Regions from separate parts of the Bradyrhizobium sp. Arg237L genome, predicted to be linked through region 3. Evidence: predicted binding sites of a transcription regulator. Region 3 holds the regulator's gene; each other region holds the start of a gene.

Region 1 (5,124 bases), on a different contig from region 3:
GATCTTCAGGTCTTCGACAAAGCGTTGATATTCCCGCGCTTTCGCATCCTCATCGGGCAGCCGCAGCAGATAGGAAGGATGCACCGTCACCAGCGCCTTCACCTCGTCGTCGAGATCGATCAGCCGGCCGCGGTTTTTGCCGATCGGCGTGAGCTTGTTGAACACGCATTGGGCAGCGGTCGCGCCCATCGCCACCACCAGGTCCGGCTTGATCGAGGCGAGTTCCCGCTCATACCATTGGCGGCAGGCCTTGATCTCCGGCGTATTCGGCTTCTGGTGCAGGCGGATCTTGCCGCGCGGCACAAATTTGAAATGCTTCACCGCATTGGTGATGTAGACTTTCTTGCGGTCGATGCCGGCCTCTTCGAGCGCGCGATCGAGCATTTGTCCGGCGGGACCGACGAACGGTTTTCCGGCGAGATCTTCCTTGTCGCCCGGCTGCTCGCCGACCAGCATCACCTGTGCGCTTTGCGGGCCTTCGCCGAACACGGTCTGGGTCGCGTGCTCATAGAGATGGCAGGCGCGGCAATCGGCGGCTTCCTCCCGCAGCGCACTCAGACTATCGGAATGGCGGATCATGGCGGGTTCCGGTGGCGTGGCGCTTTCGCTTGCGGGTTTAATCGTCAAAGCCTCCGGCAGGTTCCGCGATTGCTTCGCTGCCAGCCGTGCCGGGTTGAAGATAACAGCGTAATGACGCTGCCAGATCTCCTCCAGCCGATTGCCTGCGGGCATCCCGGCCTCGCTGATGCCTGGCGTGATCGACACCGCATGTCCATCCCAATGCGCGCAGACATCTGATGTGAGGATCGACCAGGGCATGTCGGCAAAGCGGCTGGCGAAGAAGGGCGCGGCCAGTTCCACGACATGGTGCTGCGGCTCGAACCAGGCGACGAAATGTGATTTGTGCTCGCGCCCGATCTCGCGGAAGCGGATCGACGTCCGCATCCGCTGTGCCTCGTGATGCACGGCCTTCGCCATCGCATGGATACGCGCGACGTCGGGATCGTCAGCGACGTCGAGCAGGTCATGGTCGCGGCGCAGGCGCCACAACAGGCGATAGAGCAGGGCAAAGCGCTCGGCGTCGCGATGCAGGATCGCGGTTTTCGCCAGCTCGACGAATTTGGCCGGCACATTGAACGTGCCGTGCGGCGGCTCGAGCGGCGCTTCGGCCGTCGATGTTTCGGGCTGATCGGGCCCGTGGCCGCGCACCGTCCAGGTCACGTCGGCCGGCGTCACGTCGTTCAATACCAGCGTCCGCGCCGCCGAGCGCCAGCCGTCGAAATCAGTCTCGCTGCCCAGGATGATGTGGTGCATGGCACTTACTCTCCCTCCTGTCATGCCCGGGCTTGATCGGGTCATGAAGGTCTTGATCAATCCCATTGATTTCATTCATGAATTTATCCCGTTACCAATCCGATTGACTCCTCCCGCATAGTTGGCTTTATATTAGAACATACCATGAACAATTGGGCCAGCTTCTGGTTTCTCCCTTAAGCCAGCAGCGGCCCCGATATCTTCCTTAAGGAGCGGCGCATGACGAGCGCACGCCTGAGCACGCTTGCGTCCTTGCGCGGGCGCATTGAACGCATTGAGACATCCAATGAAGCGCATGCGCTGCAGCGGATCGCGCTGGGACATGCCGGCGCCGATGCGATGCTCAAGGGCGGGCTTGCGAGAGCCGCGGTGCACGAAGTGTTTGCCGAGGGCCACCAGGGCGCTTCCGCCACCGGCTTCATCGCAGGGCTCGCCGGCCGTCTTGCCGCGCGAAAGCCGCTGGTCTGGGTGCGGCAGGATTTTTCCGAAATCGAATCCGGCGCACTGTCGATGAACGGCTTGTCCGAGCTCGGCCTCGATCCGCGCCTCCTCGTCACCGTGCGCGCCGCCGACATCGACAATGCGTTGCGCACCACGGCCGATGCGCTCGCCTGCGACGCGCTTGGTGCCGTCATCATGGAAGTCTGGGGCGATGCGCGGCAGCTCGATCTGGTCGCCAGCCGCAAGCTGACGCTCGCCTCGCAATCATCAGGCGTCCCCGCGTTGCTGCTGCGTCTGGCGGCGACGCCGCTTCCGTCCACCGCGGAAACCCGATGGATCGTGCGCGCGGCGCATTCGCCGCCGGGCGCCAGTTGGAGCGCGTGGGGCGCGCCTCTGTTCGATGCGCAGCTCGTTCGCAATCGTCATGGCCCGGTCGGGCGATGGATCATGGAATGGAAATGTGATGAGTGCCTTTTCAGCGAACCGTCGGCGTATCCTCAGCCTGTGGCTGCCGCGCCTGCCCATCGATCGGATCAAGCGGCAACTGGCTCGCACCGCCTCGCCAGTTGAAACACGCGAGCTGTCCGAACTCCCTCTCCCGCAAGCGGGAGAGGTGGAAGTGCCGAGCGTTGTCGTCATCAAGGAACACAACGCGCTGGTGATCCACTCCCTCGACGACATCGCCGCGCGAAGCGGCCTGTCGGCTGGCCTGCCATTGGCCAATGCCCGCGCGATCTGCCCGGAACTGACGGTCTATGATGCCGACGAAATCGCGGATGCCAGGACGATCAACGACATCGCCGACTGGTGCGACCGCTTCACACCTCTGGTGGCGCTCGATCCGCCCTCAGGTCTCTTCCTCGATATCACCGGCTGCGCCCATCTGTTCGGCGGCGAGCGTGCGATGCTGCAGATCATCTGCGGCGCTCTCGCAAGACGCGGCTTTGCCGTCAGTGGCGCGATCGCGGCCACCTCGGTCTGCGCGCGCACGCTGACGCGGCATTCGTCAGGCAGGATCATCGAGGATGGTGCGGAAGCCGAGGCGGTCGCCCCTCTGCCGATCTCGGCGCTGGGAGCGGATGACGCCATCACCAAAGGCCTGCGCCGCGCCGGCTTGAAGACGATCGGCGATGTCGCCGCTCGCGCGCGCCACGAGATCGCGGCGCGTTTCGGCGCGGCCTTCACCACGCGGCTCGAGCATGCGCTGGGGCAGGGCGATGCGCCGATCAGCCCGCGCAAGCCATTGCCTGACTACATCGTCGAAAAGCGGTTTCCCGAGCCGATCACAACCGAGCCCATGATCGCGATGACGCTGCAGAACCTCGCTAAAATGCTGGTCCAGGCGATGGACAAGCAGGGCAAGGGCGCGCGGAAGCTGGAAGCAGGCTTCTTCCGCACCGACGGCGCGGTGCGCACGCTTGCCGTCGAGACCGGGCGCGCGGTGACGAAGCCCGAAGTGATCGACCGCCTGTTCCGCGAGCGGCTCGATGCGCTGAGCGATCCCCTCGATCCCGGCTTCGGCTTCGACCTGATCCGCCTGTCCGCTGGCCGTACCGAGATCGTGGTGCAGCAGCAGCGCGATCTCGATGCCCATGTCCATGACAATGACGAACTTGCCGCGCTGATCGACCGTATCGCCGCCCGCATCGGGGGCAAGCGTGTGGTCGTGCACCTGCCGGAGGACACCCACATCCCCGAGCGCGCAGCGCTTGCCGCACCGGCACAGCATCATCTGGCCGCGGCATCGCAAGCCGTCTGGCCCGCGCGCGCCGAAGGCGAGCCGCCACTGCGTCCCCTGCGACTGTTCGAAAGGCCGGAGCCGATCAAGGTGCCGTTCGCCACCGTGCCGGATGGACCGCCGCATCGCTTCACCTGGCGGCGCGCCACGCATCAGGTGATGCGGGTCGAGGGGCCTGAGCGCATCGCCATGGAATGGTGGCAGCGGGATGGGAAGGTGCTGACGCGCGACTATTTCCGCGTCGAGGACGAGCAGGGCCTGCGCTTCTGGATCTTTCGCGATGGCCTTTATGACAGCGAACTGATCGACGAAGACGGCAAGCCCGTTCCCGCCAACTGGTTCGTGCATGGGCTGTTCGCATGATGGAACCGGCGCCCGACTATGCCGAGATCGGCATATCAAGCCATTTCTCCTTCCTGCGCGGCGGATCGGATCCGCGCGCCTATGTGGCTCAGGCGAGCATTCTCCGCATCCCCGTGATCGGGCTTGCCGATCACAACACGCTCGCCGGCGTGGTGCGCGCCTACAAGGAGCTCGAGAACTCGGAACTCACGCACCCGCCAAAGCTCCTGATCGGTTCGCGTATCGTCTTCATGGATGGCACGCCTGATATCCTGGTCTATCCGCGCGACCGCGCGGCTTACGGCCGGCTGTGCCAGCTCCTCACCCGCGGCAAGCGGGGCGACGACATCGAACGGATCGAAAAGGGCGAATGCCATCTGAAGCTGAACGACCTGCTGGACTTCGCCGAAGGCCAGCTCCTGGTGTTGTCATTGCCGCATCGTTTCGAGATGGCCGAGGCGCTCGATCTGCTCGAACGCCTGAAAGCGAGCCGCACTGAGGGCGTGTGGCTCGCCGCAAGCCTGCTCTATCGCGGTGACGACAAGCGACGCCTGGCACGATTACATCATCTTGCGACAAAAGCCGATGTGCCGGTGCTCGCAACCAACGAGGTGCTCTATCACCATCCCGCGCGCCGCCCCCTGCAGGACGTGCTCACCTGCATCAGGGAGAAGACGACGATTGATGCGATCGGCAAAAAGCTGGAAGCCAATGCCGAGCGGCATATGAAACCTGCGCACGAGATGGCGCGGCTGTTCCGCGATTTTCCCGACGCGATCGCGGAGACCATGCGCTTTGCCGACCGCATCAATTTCTCGCTCGACCAGCTCAAGTACCAATACCCCGACGAGCCGGTGCCGCCGGGCAAGACCGCGCAGCAGCATCTCGAAGATCTGACCTGGGCCGGCGTCGACCAGTATTTCGGCGGTGATATTCCCGACCAGCTCCGCGCCACCTTGCACAAGGAGCTCGCGCTGATCGCCGAGCTGAAATACGCGCATTATTTCCTGACCGTGCACGACATCGTCCGTTACGCGCGCAGCCAGGACATTCTATGCCAGGGGCGGGGATCGGCGGCGAACTCCGCGGTCTGCTATGTGCTCGGCATCACTTCGGTCGATCCGACCAAGGTCGATCTTCTGTTCGAACGCTTCATCTCGAAAGAGCGATTGGAGCCGCCCGACATCGATGTCGATTTCGAGCATTCGCGGCGCGAGGAGGTGATGCAATATGTCTATCGCCGCTATGGCCGCCATCGCGCCGCGATTATCGCGACCGTCATCCATTAT
Region 2 (5,124 bases), on a different contig from region 3:
CCAGCTCTTCGCGCGCCCACTCGCTCTCGGTCTCGCGGTAGCGGCGGTTGATGTTGGTGATCACGCCCTCGAACGGCTTCTTGGTGTCGTAGGAGCGGACGCCGTCCTCATAGGAGAACTTGATCTCGTCATCGCCGGAGCCGTGCAGGATCGCGTTTTGCGTTTTCTTCGACAGCTCCTTCCACTTGGTGTCGAGCGTGAACTTGTAGTGCTTGCCGAGCGCGGTCAGCGTCTGCAGGTAATAGGGCGAGGAGGACTTGGCCCACGGTGCGATCGCGCCCTTGCGCAGCGACAGATCCTTGTCGGGAATGACGAGATCCTCGTCGACATGCTGCTCGACGCCGAGGCCGCCGCAGGCGGGGCAGGCGCCATAGGGATTGTTGAACGAGAACAGCCGCGGCTCGATCTCGGGAATGGTGAAGCCGGAGACCGGGCAGGCGAATTTTTCCGAGAACAGGATGCGCTCGGGCCCGCTCTTGTCGTGGATCTTTGCGGTCTTCTTCTTTTCTTCGGCGGGCGCCGCGGTCGGGGCATCGGCGAACTCGATCACGGCGAGGCCCTCGGCGAGCTTGAGCGCGGTCTCGAAGCTTTCCGCGAGCCGCTGGCCGATGTCGGGGCGCACCACGATGCGGTCGACGACGACATCGATGTCGTGCGGAAACTTCTTGTCGAGGGTCGGCGCTTCGGCGAGCTCATGGAAGGTGCCGTCGATCTTGACGCGCTGAAAACCCTTCTTGAGATATTCGGCGAGCTCCTTCCTGTACTCGCCCTTGCGGCCGCGCACGACCGGCGCCAGCAGATAGAGGCGGGTGCCTTCCGGCAGCGCCAGCACGCGGTCGACCATCTGCGAGACGGTCTGGCTCTCGATCGGCAGCCCCGTGGCCGGCGAATAGGGCACGCCGACGCGGGCCCAGAGCAGGCGCATGTAGTCGTAGATCTCGGTGACAGTGCCGACGGTGGAGCGCGGGTTCTTCGAGGTGGTTTTCTGCTCGATGGAGATGGCGGGCGAGAGGCCGTCGATCTGATCGACGTCCGGCTTCTGCATCATCTCCAGGAACTGGCGGGCATAGGCCGAGAGCGATTCGACATAGCGGCGCTGGCCCTCGGCATAGATGGTGTCGAAGGCGAGCGACGACTTGCCGGAGCCGGACAGGCCGGTGAACACGACCAGCCTGTCGCGGGGAATCTCGACGTCGATGTTCTTGAGGTTGTGCTCCCGCGCGCCGCGGATCGTGATGGCACGCGTTGAGGAGCCGGCGGTCGGTTGGCGCTTCGCCCTGAGCACTTCATCCATATCGGCATTTCCAGGCGCTTGTAAGCGCGCCACGTTATGGGCGCGCGTCGTCGGAAATCCGTACCACGGCGCCGATGGGGTGATGCCGGAACATAGGAAGAACGAGTGATGATTTCCAGTGCTCAGGACGAATCATCAACGATTTGTTTTCAGGTCGCATTTCTTGCGTGCAGATTTGGCAGTAGCTGGCAGCAAGAGGATGCTCGCGCAAGCGGAGCTTCGCAGATGAGCGGCTCGGAACTAACGACACGCAAACAAAAAGGCCGGCGCAAGGCCGGCCTTTTCTTAAGATTGATATCCGATCGTGCGATCAGTACCGCCCGATGAGCGGAGCGCCGCCGAAGCCGAACTTGTAGTTCACGCGGACGGTGACGAGGTCGATGTCCTGCTTGATATTCTCGGTGGCGAAGAGGCTGCCGGCCGGGCCGGCGAAGCCATTGTTGATGAAATCGTAGGAGCGATTGCCCAGGAAGATGTGATTGTACTCGGCGCCGACCGACCAGTTCGGAGCGAAGCCGTATTCGATGCCAGCGCCAACCGAGGCTCCCCAGCGGGTGTCGTTGATGTCGTTGGTGATCGGGAAACCGGTGAAGGCGTCACGCACGCGGTAGCGATCGGCGACCACGGCCGCGCCGCCCTTGACATAGAACAACACATTGTTGGCGGCATAGCCGATCTGGCCAGTGATCAGGCCGAAGGCGTCGACCCTCGTCTCGTTGGTGTCGATGCCCGTCAGCAGGCTGATGTTGCTGCCCTTGAAGTCGGCCCAGTTGCCCTGGCCTTCGACGCCGAACACCCAGGTGCCCATCTGCCAGCGATAGCCGATCTGGCCACCAGCAGTGCCGCCGTCGGCGTTATGGGAGCCGTCACTGAAACCAAGGACGTCCCAGCGGTTGCGGCTCGTTCCCCAGCCGCCGTTGCCGCCGATATAGAACCCGGTCCAGTCATAGACGACTGCGACCGGCGCCGGCGGGGCCTTCACATAGGGACGTGCGGCAAGATCGGCAGCCGAGGCCGGCGCAGCCAGCGCAACCAAGGCAACCGTTCCAAGCAAAAACTTCTTCATCGTAGCTCTCCAGCCTTTGTTCGCTTCAATTGGGTCCCGAAGCGTTACGGTATTAAAGACGCGAGCGCCGCGCCGTCGTTTTAGGCATACCCTGATTCAACCGGAAATACCGTCGCCCAAACGCAACAGTTAGGGGCGAAGTGCGGATAACATAAGTTAATGATTTGTTTGAGGTTTTCTGGAACCCGACGGTTGGTTTCGGGTTCCATTCCCGCTGCACCAAAATTGGGCCACAATGTCACCATGTTTACGGCAAGTTGCATGGAACAAAACTGGAACAATGGCGCGGCTGGTGCTATATGTGGATAAATGCGGAATGGACGGGGAATGGCTGCGCCCGACGGTGTCGGCGAGCGTATAGGGTCCGTCAGCAATGTAAGATGTGGTTAGCGAAGACTGAATGTGGCCGCCGTGCAACCGGCCGGCCCAGTGATCGAGTGGAGAGCGGCGATGGCGGGAAGCGTAAATAAGGTCATTCTGGTGGGCAATCTCGGCAAGGACCCGGAAATCCGGCGGACCCAGGACGGTCGTCCGATCGCCAATCTGAGCGTCGCGACCTCCGAGACTTGGCGCGACCGGGCCACCGGCGAGCGCAAGGAAAAGACCGAGTGGCACCGTGTCGTCATCTTCAATGAAGGGCTCGCCAAGGTCGCCGAGCAATATCTGAAGAAGGGCGCCAAGGTGTATGTCGAGGGCCAGCTCCAGACCCGGAAGTGGACCGATCAGAGCGGGGTCGAGAAATATTCGACCGAAGTGGTGCTGCAGGGCTTCAACTCCAACCTCACGATGCTGGACGGCAAGGGCGGTGGCGGCAGCTTCTCCGACGACATGGGCGGCGGTGGCGGCGATTTCGGCGTCAGCGGCCCCTCGAGTTCCGCCCCACGCCGCGCCGTGCCGGCCGGCGCCCGCAACAACGACATGGACGACGATATTCCGTTCTGATCGAGCGGTACGTTGCCGGAAAGATCGCGTGAGGATGAAAAATATCCCTCGCGCGATACGGCTTGCGTCGAACTTATCCTCTTCAATGATTGCAGGATATAAGCGTCAAGCAATTGATGTTGCTCGATGTGTCGTGGCCGGGTTCCTCGTGGTTCCGGTTAATGTGAACTGTGAGGAAATCGATCTAACCGACAGGGCGGAGCGATGCAGCCGCCGCCGACGGCCCGCGGGCAGTCTCCTTACCTGGGACGGCGCCCTTGCCGCACCCCGCCAGGGTGTTCCCGCGGCGCGCCCGTCAAGCCCGTAAGTCTATGAAAAAACGAAGGGAAAAACCGGTCGCCTAGACCGTTCCGGGGTGGTGATCGAGCCCCTGATACGCTATATGATTCTACAGTAGAACCGACCCGGATTCCCCCTTTGTCAGAACCTGAAGACGACAAGCCCGGCGAGCCGTCGGGGCCCTCCGACATTCGTCCCGTTTCCATCCTCGACGAGATGAAGAAGTCCTACCTCGACTACGCCATGAGCGTGATCGTGGCACGGGCGCTCCCCGATGCGCGCGACGGGCTGAAGCCGGTCCACCGCCGCATCCTGTATTCGATGTACGACCAGGGGCACACGCCGGACAAGAAGTACGTCAAGTCCGCGCGCGTGGTCGGCGACGTCATCGGTAAGTATCACCCGCACGGCGACCAATCGATTTACGACGCCATGGTGCGCATGGCGCAGGATTTTTCGATGCGCGTGCCGCTGATCGACGGCCAGGGCAATTTCGGCTCGGTCGACGGTGATCCGCCGGCAGCCTACCGATACACCGAAGCGCGCCTGACGCGGGCGGCAGAGGCTGTGCTGGCGGACATCGAGAAGGACACGGTCGACTTCCAGGCCAACTACGACAACAGCGAGCAAGAGCCGTCGGTCTTGCCGACGCGGTTTCCGAACCTGCTGGTCAATGGCGCGGGCGGCATCGCCGTCGGCATGGCCACCAACATCCCGCCGCACAATCTCGGCGAGGTCGTCGACGCCTGTGTGGCGCTGATCGATAATCCGGCGCTCACCATCGACGAACTCATCAACATCATTCCGGGGCCGGATTTCCCCACCGGCGGCATCATCCTCGGTCGAGCGGGTATCCGAGCATCCTATCATCTCGGCCGCGGTTCGATCGTGATGCGCGGCAAGGTCGCGATCGATACCCTGCGAAAGGATCGCGAGGCGATCATCATCACGGAGATCCCGTTCCAGGTTAACAAGGCGAACATGGTCGAGCGGATCGGCGAGCTGATCCGCGAGAAGAAGATCGAGGGGATTTCCGACCTGCGCGACGAATCCGATCGCGAAGGTTTCCGCGTCGTGATCGAACTGAAGCGCGAGGCGATGCCGGATGTGGTGCTGAATCAGCTCTACCGCTTCACGCCGCTGCAGACCAACTTCCCGGCCAACATCTTGGCACTCGATTCCGGCCGACCGCAGACGATGAACCTGAAGGATCTGCTCACGATCTTCGTCAACTTCCGCGAGCAGGTGGTGACCCGGCGCACCAAATACCTGCTCGGCAAGGCACGCGACCGCGCCCACCTCCAGGTGGGCCTTGCCATCGCGGTTGCCAATATCGATGAGGTCATCCGCGTCATTCGCTCTTCGCCGAATCCGGCGGCCGCGCGCGAAACCCTGATGTCGCGCGATTGGCCGGCGCGGGACGTCGAAGACATGATCACGCTGATCGACGATCCGCGCCACCGCATCAATCCGGATGGCACCATCCGCCTTTCGCTGGAGCAGGCGAGGGAAATCCTCGACCTCCGGCTGCAGCGCCTGACCG
Region 3 (5,124 bases):
TGACGCCGCCTTCTTCGCAAGCCTGCGGCAGTCGCTCGGCATCGGCATCTCCGACGCCCAGTTCCTGGAAGGCTGGAACGCGATCTTCGCCGGCGAGATGCCGGGAATCGCCGCGCACCTGGCGCGCGCCAAGACGCGCCTGCCGCTTTATGCTTTCTCGAACACCAATCCGCCCCATATCGAGCATTTCTCGACAGCCTATTCGGACGTGCTCGGCCACTTCCGCCAGATCTTCTTCTCGTCGACGATCGGGCTACGGAAACCCGACGCGGAAGCCTATGATTACGTCGTCAAGGCGATCGGCGCGCCGGCCTCGCGCATCGTGTTCTTCGACGATTCCGCCGAGAACATCCGCGGCGCACGGGCGGCAGGTCTCACAGCCATTCACGTCACATCGTCAGATGATGTGACGAACGCGCTTCTCGCGCTCGGAATTTAGGAGTTGCCCGTGGCCCTGATGCCGGTCGCCGATGCGCTAGCCGCGGTCCTCGCCGGCGCGGAACCATTGCCGGAAGAGATGGTCGCGCTCGATGCCGCCTATCACCGCACGCTCGCCCGTGACGTCGCAGCAAAGCGTACTCAGCCGCCACTGGCGATGTCGGCGATGGATGGCTATGCGGTGCGATCCGCCGATGCCGCCGATCTCAGCGCGCGGCTGAAGGTGATCGGCGAAGTCGCCGCGGGCCGGCCGTTCGATCGGGAACTTGGTCCGCGGGAAGCGGCACGGATCTTCACCGGCGGCGTCATTCCCGCCGGCGCCGATGCCGTCGTGATCCAGGAAGACACCCGGGTCGATGGCGATCACATCACCATCACCGAAGCTGCCATCGCCGGGCGGCATATCCGTCCCGCCGGCGTCGATTTCCGTGAAGGCGACGTGCTGCTCAGGCGCGGAAGCCGGCTGACCGACCGCGCGCTGTCGCTGGCGGCGTCGATGAACTATCCGGAACTCGCCGTGCGGCGCCGGCCGAAGGTGGCCGTGCTCGCGACCGGCGACGAACTGGTGATGCCCGGCACCTCTCCGGGCCCGGGCCAGATCGTCTATTCCAACGGCTATGCGCTGCGGGCGCTGGCGCGCGCGGAAGGCGCTGAAGCGATCGATCTGGGGGTCGCCGCCGACACGGTTGCCGCCACCACCGAGGGCATCCGCCGCGCGCATGCCGCGGGCGCCGACATCCTCATCACCACCGGCGGCGCCTCGGTCGGCGACCACGACCTCGTAAAGCCGTCGCTCGAGGCCGAGGGCGTCACCATGGCGTTCTGGAAGATCGCGATGCGGCCCGGCAAGCCGATGATGCATGGCCGACTCGGCACGATGCGAGTGATCGGCCTACCCGGCAATCCGGTGTCGTCCTATGTCTGCGCCTACCTGTTCCTGGTGCCGTTGATTCGGGCCCTCCTCGGCCGCTCGGCTGTTCATCACGTCAGCGAAAGCGCCCTGCTCGGCCGCGATCTCGCCGCCAACGATCAGCGCGAAGATTATCTTCGCGCGCTTCTCGAAGAGCGCGACGACGGCACGCTGATCGCAACGCCGGTCACCAAGCAGGACAGTTCGCTGCTTGGGAATCTCACTGCGGCGCAGGCACTTGTGATCCGTCCGCCATTCGCGCCGGCCGCAGCAAAAGGCGCGCCTTGCGACATTCTCCGATTGCCTGAATGACGCCGCGACCAGCACCTACTGAAGCATCTCTGATCGCGTTCACCAGAAATTAAGTGGTTGCGGAACACATATCGAACATATAGTGTCCGTTCATGATTTGTTTCGAAACTCGCTGTCTACGAATGGGAGTGCGTTACTCCCGAGATCAGCTCTTCTCAAGTCTCGGATCGAACGACGCTACCAACCGGGGGAATGCTCGCGATGCTTACGCGCAAACAGTATGAACTTCTGCGTTTCATCAACGAACGGCTGAAAGAGGCCGGCGTGCCTCCTTCGTTCGATGAGATGAAGGACGCGCTCGACCTGCGCTCGAAGTCCGGCATCCACCGCCTGATCACGGCGCTGGAGGAACGGGGCTTCATCCGTCGCCTGCCGAACCGCGCCCGCGCGATCGAGGTGATCAAACTGCCCGAGCTCTCCGCCGCCGGCAACGGCCGCCGCGGCTTCACGCCGAGCGTCATCGAGGGCACGCTCGGCAAGCGCACGACCAGCGCGGCCGTGGCCGAAGACGATGGCAACCGTCCCGTCGCTGTTCCCGTGATGGGCCGGATCGCGGCGGGTACGCCGATCGAGGCGCTGCAGACCCGCAGCCACACCATCAGCGTGCCGCCCGACATGCTCGGCTCCGGTGAGCACTATGCGCTCGAGGTGCGCGGCGATTCCATGGTGGAGGCCGGCATCCTCGACGGCGACATGGCGCTGATCCAGCGCAACGAAACCGCCAACACCGGCGACATCGTGGTGGCGCTGATCGATGAGGAAGAGGCCACGCTGAAGCGTTTCCGTCGCCGCGGCGCCTCGATTGCGCTGGAGCCTGCCAATGCGGCCTACGAAGTCCGCATCCTGCCGCCGAACCGGGTGCGGATCCAGGGCAAGCTGATCGGGCTTTATCGCAAGTACTGAGACGACCAGGACGCAGCAGCCCCGTCTGGGTACTTAGGTGGGTGCTCTGCCCTAGAGGGCGATGACAAGAACGACTTAGAATGATTAGAATGAAAGCCCCGGTAAATTCGCCGGGGCACTTCGGTGCAAGGTGATGTGCGGCAGCGTCTCGCTATCGTGTTTGTGAACGGACCGAAGGCGCGGGCCGTACAAATGCCAAGAACGAAGCAGAGGCTTATAAGTTATCGTCCACTCTGATAGAGGCCTGCGCCTCTTCCCAGGCACGGGTCGGCTATCTCGAATGAGGAGCAATCCGATGTGTGACTATAGCCTGCATGCCGTGGCGACGCGTCCCGCCCAGGTTGGAGAGACGCTTATCACCACCACCTTCCGCGGCACTTCGACCCGCGGCTTCGCTTCGGAAAGCGATCCGACGGTCGCAGTCTGCATGCTTCCCGGGACCGAACTCGCGTTCGCCGATAACGTCCGTTACGACAATCGCTGGATCTGGACCAAGACGACCGGCTTCCGCGTCGGCAAGTTCAACCAGATCGATCCGCATATTCGGGATCGTCATCACGACGCGATCGAGTTTCCCGATGGCAGCCATGTGCTGGTGACCCAGCTCTGCGAAGGGCAGCGGGCGACCGTGCTGCAATTGCCAGTGACGCATCATGTTGCAGAGCCGGCACCGAAGGCGGTCGAGCAGCGCCCCGCGCCGAACCCGCTGTTCATCGGCTGAGACAGCTTCGGGCAGCGTGCGCCGCCGGTCTCGGCCGGCGGAGCGTTGCCGCGAGTGACAAGCAAAGTGTTTTGAGCGGCCCCGGAGGCCATCCGGGGGCGCATGTGATTTTGTGTTGGAACGGATGCTTTATTCGCCAAGGGGGCGTGATCGGTGGTCACCAAGATCACATGGCAAAGAGCCGGACGAGTGGCTGAGCCCGGCCGATACATGTTCAGGTTCGGCTGGCTCACCGTCGCAGCGGAAGATCTCGCGATCTGGGAGCGATTTCCGGATGCGACCTTTACGCTCGTGCAAATGCCGTCGCATTCGGGCGATCCGGATGAATTTCGGCTCGGCGCCTTCGAGCTAGCGGCCAACGCCGGCGGTGATTGAAGGGGGCGCTCAGTCGTCCGACTGCAGGTCGGATTCGGACGGGGTCGCATCGATGGCGCGCGGCACGGGTGCCCCCTGGATCCGGATCGTGGTCTCGGGTTCGCCTTCGCCTGACATCGCAGGCGACCACGGCCGGTCGAGGCCGGCGGGCCTGACCGCGTCGATGACGAAGCCGTTCCGGTTCCGCCTTAGCGCCAGCCCGCCCTGCCGCCGCAGCCGCTCGGCATCGATGACCGCCGCCGCGCAGCCTGGCGGCACCGGCCGTGCGGTCACGATCAGCACCGCCCGCTCGCAATCGTCCGCGAGCGCCTCGGATCGCTGGGTGAGCGCGATGAACGCGCCACCGGCCGCAGAGGTCACGCAGCCGCTCTCATCGCAGGACACGCCCTCCGTCAGCGACGGATCGCCCGCGCTGCGGGCATCGGCATCCGCGGCCAGCCACTCCTTGGCGAGAAACGCATCCTTCGCAGTCCGCATCAGGTGCAGCCGCCCGTCACCGCCGCGGACGGCGACATTGCGGCCGTCGCCGGAAATCAGAATGTCCGGTTGCGGCGCCCTCACCGCCCAGACCACCGCAATGAGAAGCACCGCCGCGCCGACGAAGCGCAGCGGCGTGCGCAACAGCCCGAGCAGGATGACGCCCAGGCTCGCGGCGATCAGCGGGCCGATCCCGAACGCACTGACGTGGCCGACCGCGCCCGGCAGCGCGGCGACCCCCTGCGCGACCACGATCATCCAATCGATTCCAGTGCCCATGATCGCCCAGAACACACCGTCGAAACCGAACGGCATCGCCAGCAGGCCAAGCAGCCCGGCCGGCATCACCAGCGCCGACACCACCGGCATCGCCGCGAGGTTGGCGAGCACGCCAAAGGGCGCCACCCGGTGGAAGTGAAAGGCGGCATAGGGCGTGGTCGCCAGCCCCGCCACCAACGACGCCAGCAGCAGCATCGCGACCTCACGCCCGCCCCACAGCGCGATCCGCGCGGTTGTGGAATGGTCTGGCGCGGCGAACAGATGCGGCATGCCGATCTGCACCAGCGCCACCAGCCCGAGCGTCGCCGCAAACGACATCTGGAAGCTTGGATGTACCAGCGCCTCCGGCGCGATCGCGAGCACGATCATGGCCGCGACCGCGAGCGTCCGGAACGTCACCGCGCGGCGGTCGACCATGACGGCGATCAGCACCACTGCGGTCATGAGGAACGAGCGCTGCGTCGCGACCTCCGCACCCGACAGCAGAAGATAGAAGGCGGCCGCCACGAGCGCCGCCGCGGCAGACCATTTCTTGATCGGAAAGCCCACGGTGAGCACCGGAAACAGCGCAAGCAACGCGCGGACCGCGAAGAAGACCACGCCGGCCACCACGGCCATGTGGTAGCCCGAGATCGAGAGCACGTGCCCGAGCCCCGAGATGAACATCGCATCATTCACCGGCTCGGAGATGGCATCGCGCCGGCCGGTC

Evidence for each region. Region 3 encodes LexA, which represses DNA repair genes until DNA is damaged. Its sites were predicted from a motif close to TGTTCNNNNTGTGTTCNG; they were not measured.
Region 1: OZ411_RS19890 (DNA repair protein) is a predicted target of LexA. The motif match lies at 1,448-1,465, and genes of this name have one in related genera.
Region 2: OZ411_RS05395 (single-stranded DNA-binding protein) is a predicted target of LexA. The motif match lies at 2,623-2,640, and genes of this name have one in related genera.

What each region holds. Positions count from the first base shown of each region.
Region 1 is NZ_JAQMIL010000030.1:86,204-91,327, forward strand. Features, by position in the region: gene OZ411_RS19885 (UdgX family uracil-DNA binding protein) at 1-1,314, opposite strand, end outside; gene OZ411_RS19890 (DNA repair protein) at 1,534-2,325, shown strand; gene OZ411_RS19895 (DNA polymerase Y family protein) at 2,219-3,856, shown strand; gene OZ411_RS19900 (error-prone DNA polymerase) at 3,853-5,124, shown strand, end outside.
Region 2 is NZ_JAQMIL010000006.1:106,287-111,410, forward strand. Features, by position in the region: gene uvrA (excinuclease ABC subunit UvrA) at 1-1,294, opposite strand, end outside; gene OZ411_RS05390 (outer membrane beta-barrel protein) at 1,605-2,360, opposite strand; gene OZ411_RS05395 (single-stranded DNA-binding protein) at 2,811-3,302, shown strand; gene gyrA (DNA gyrase subunit A) at 3,720-5,124, shown strand, end outside.
Region 3 is NZ_JAQMIL010000024.1:106,549-111,672, reverse strand. Features, by position in the region: gene OZ411_RS17115 (HAD-IA family hydrolase) at 1-439, shown strand, start outside; gene glp (gephyrin-like molybdotransferase Glp) at 449-1,660, shown strand; gene lexA (transcriptional repressor LexA) at 1,862-2,563, shown strand; gene OZ411_RS17100 (hypothetical protein) at 2,859-3,284, shown strand; gene OZ411_RS17095 (hypothetical protein) at 3,474-3,659, shown strand; gene OZ411_RS17090 (ComEC/Rec2 family competence protein) at 3,669-5,124, opposite strand, start outside.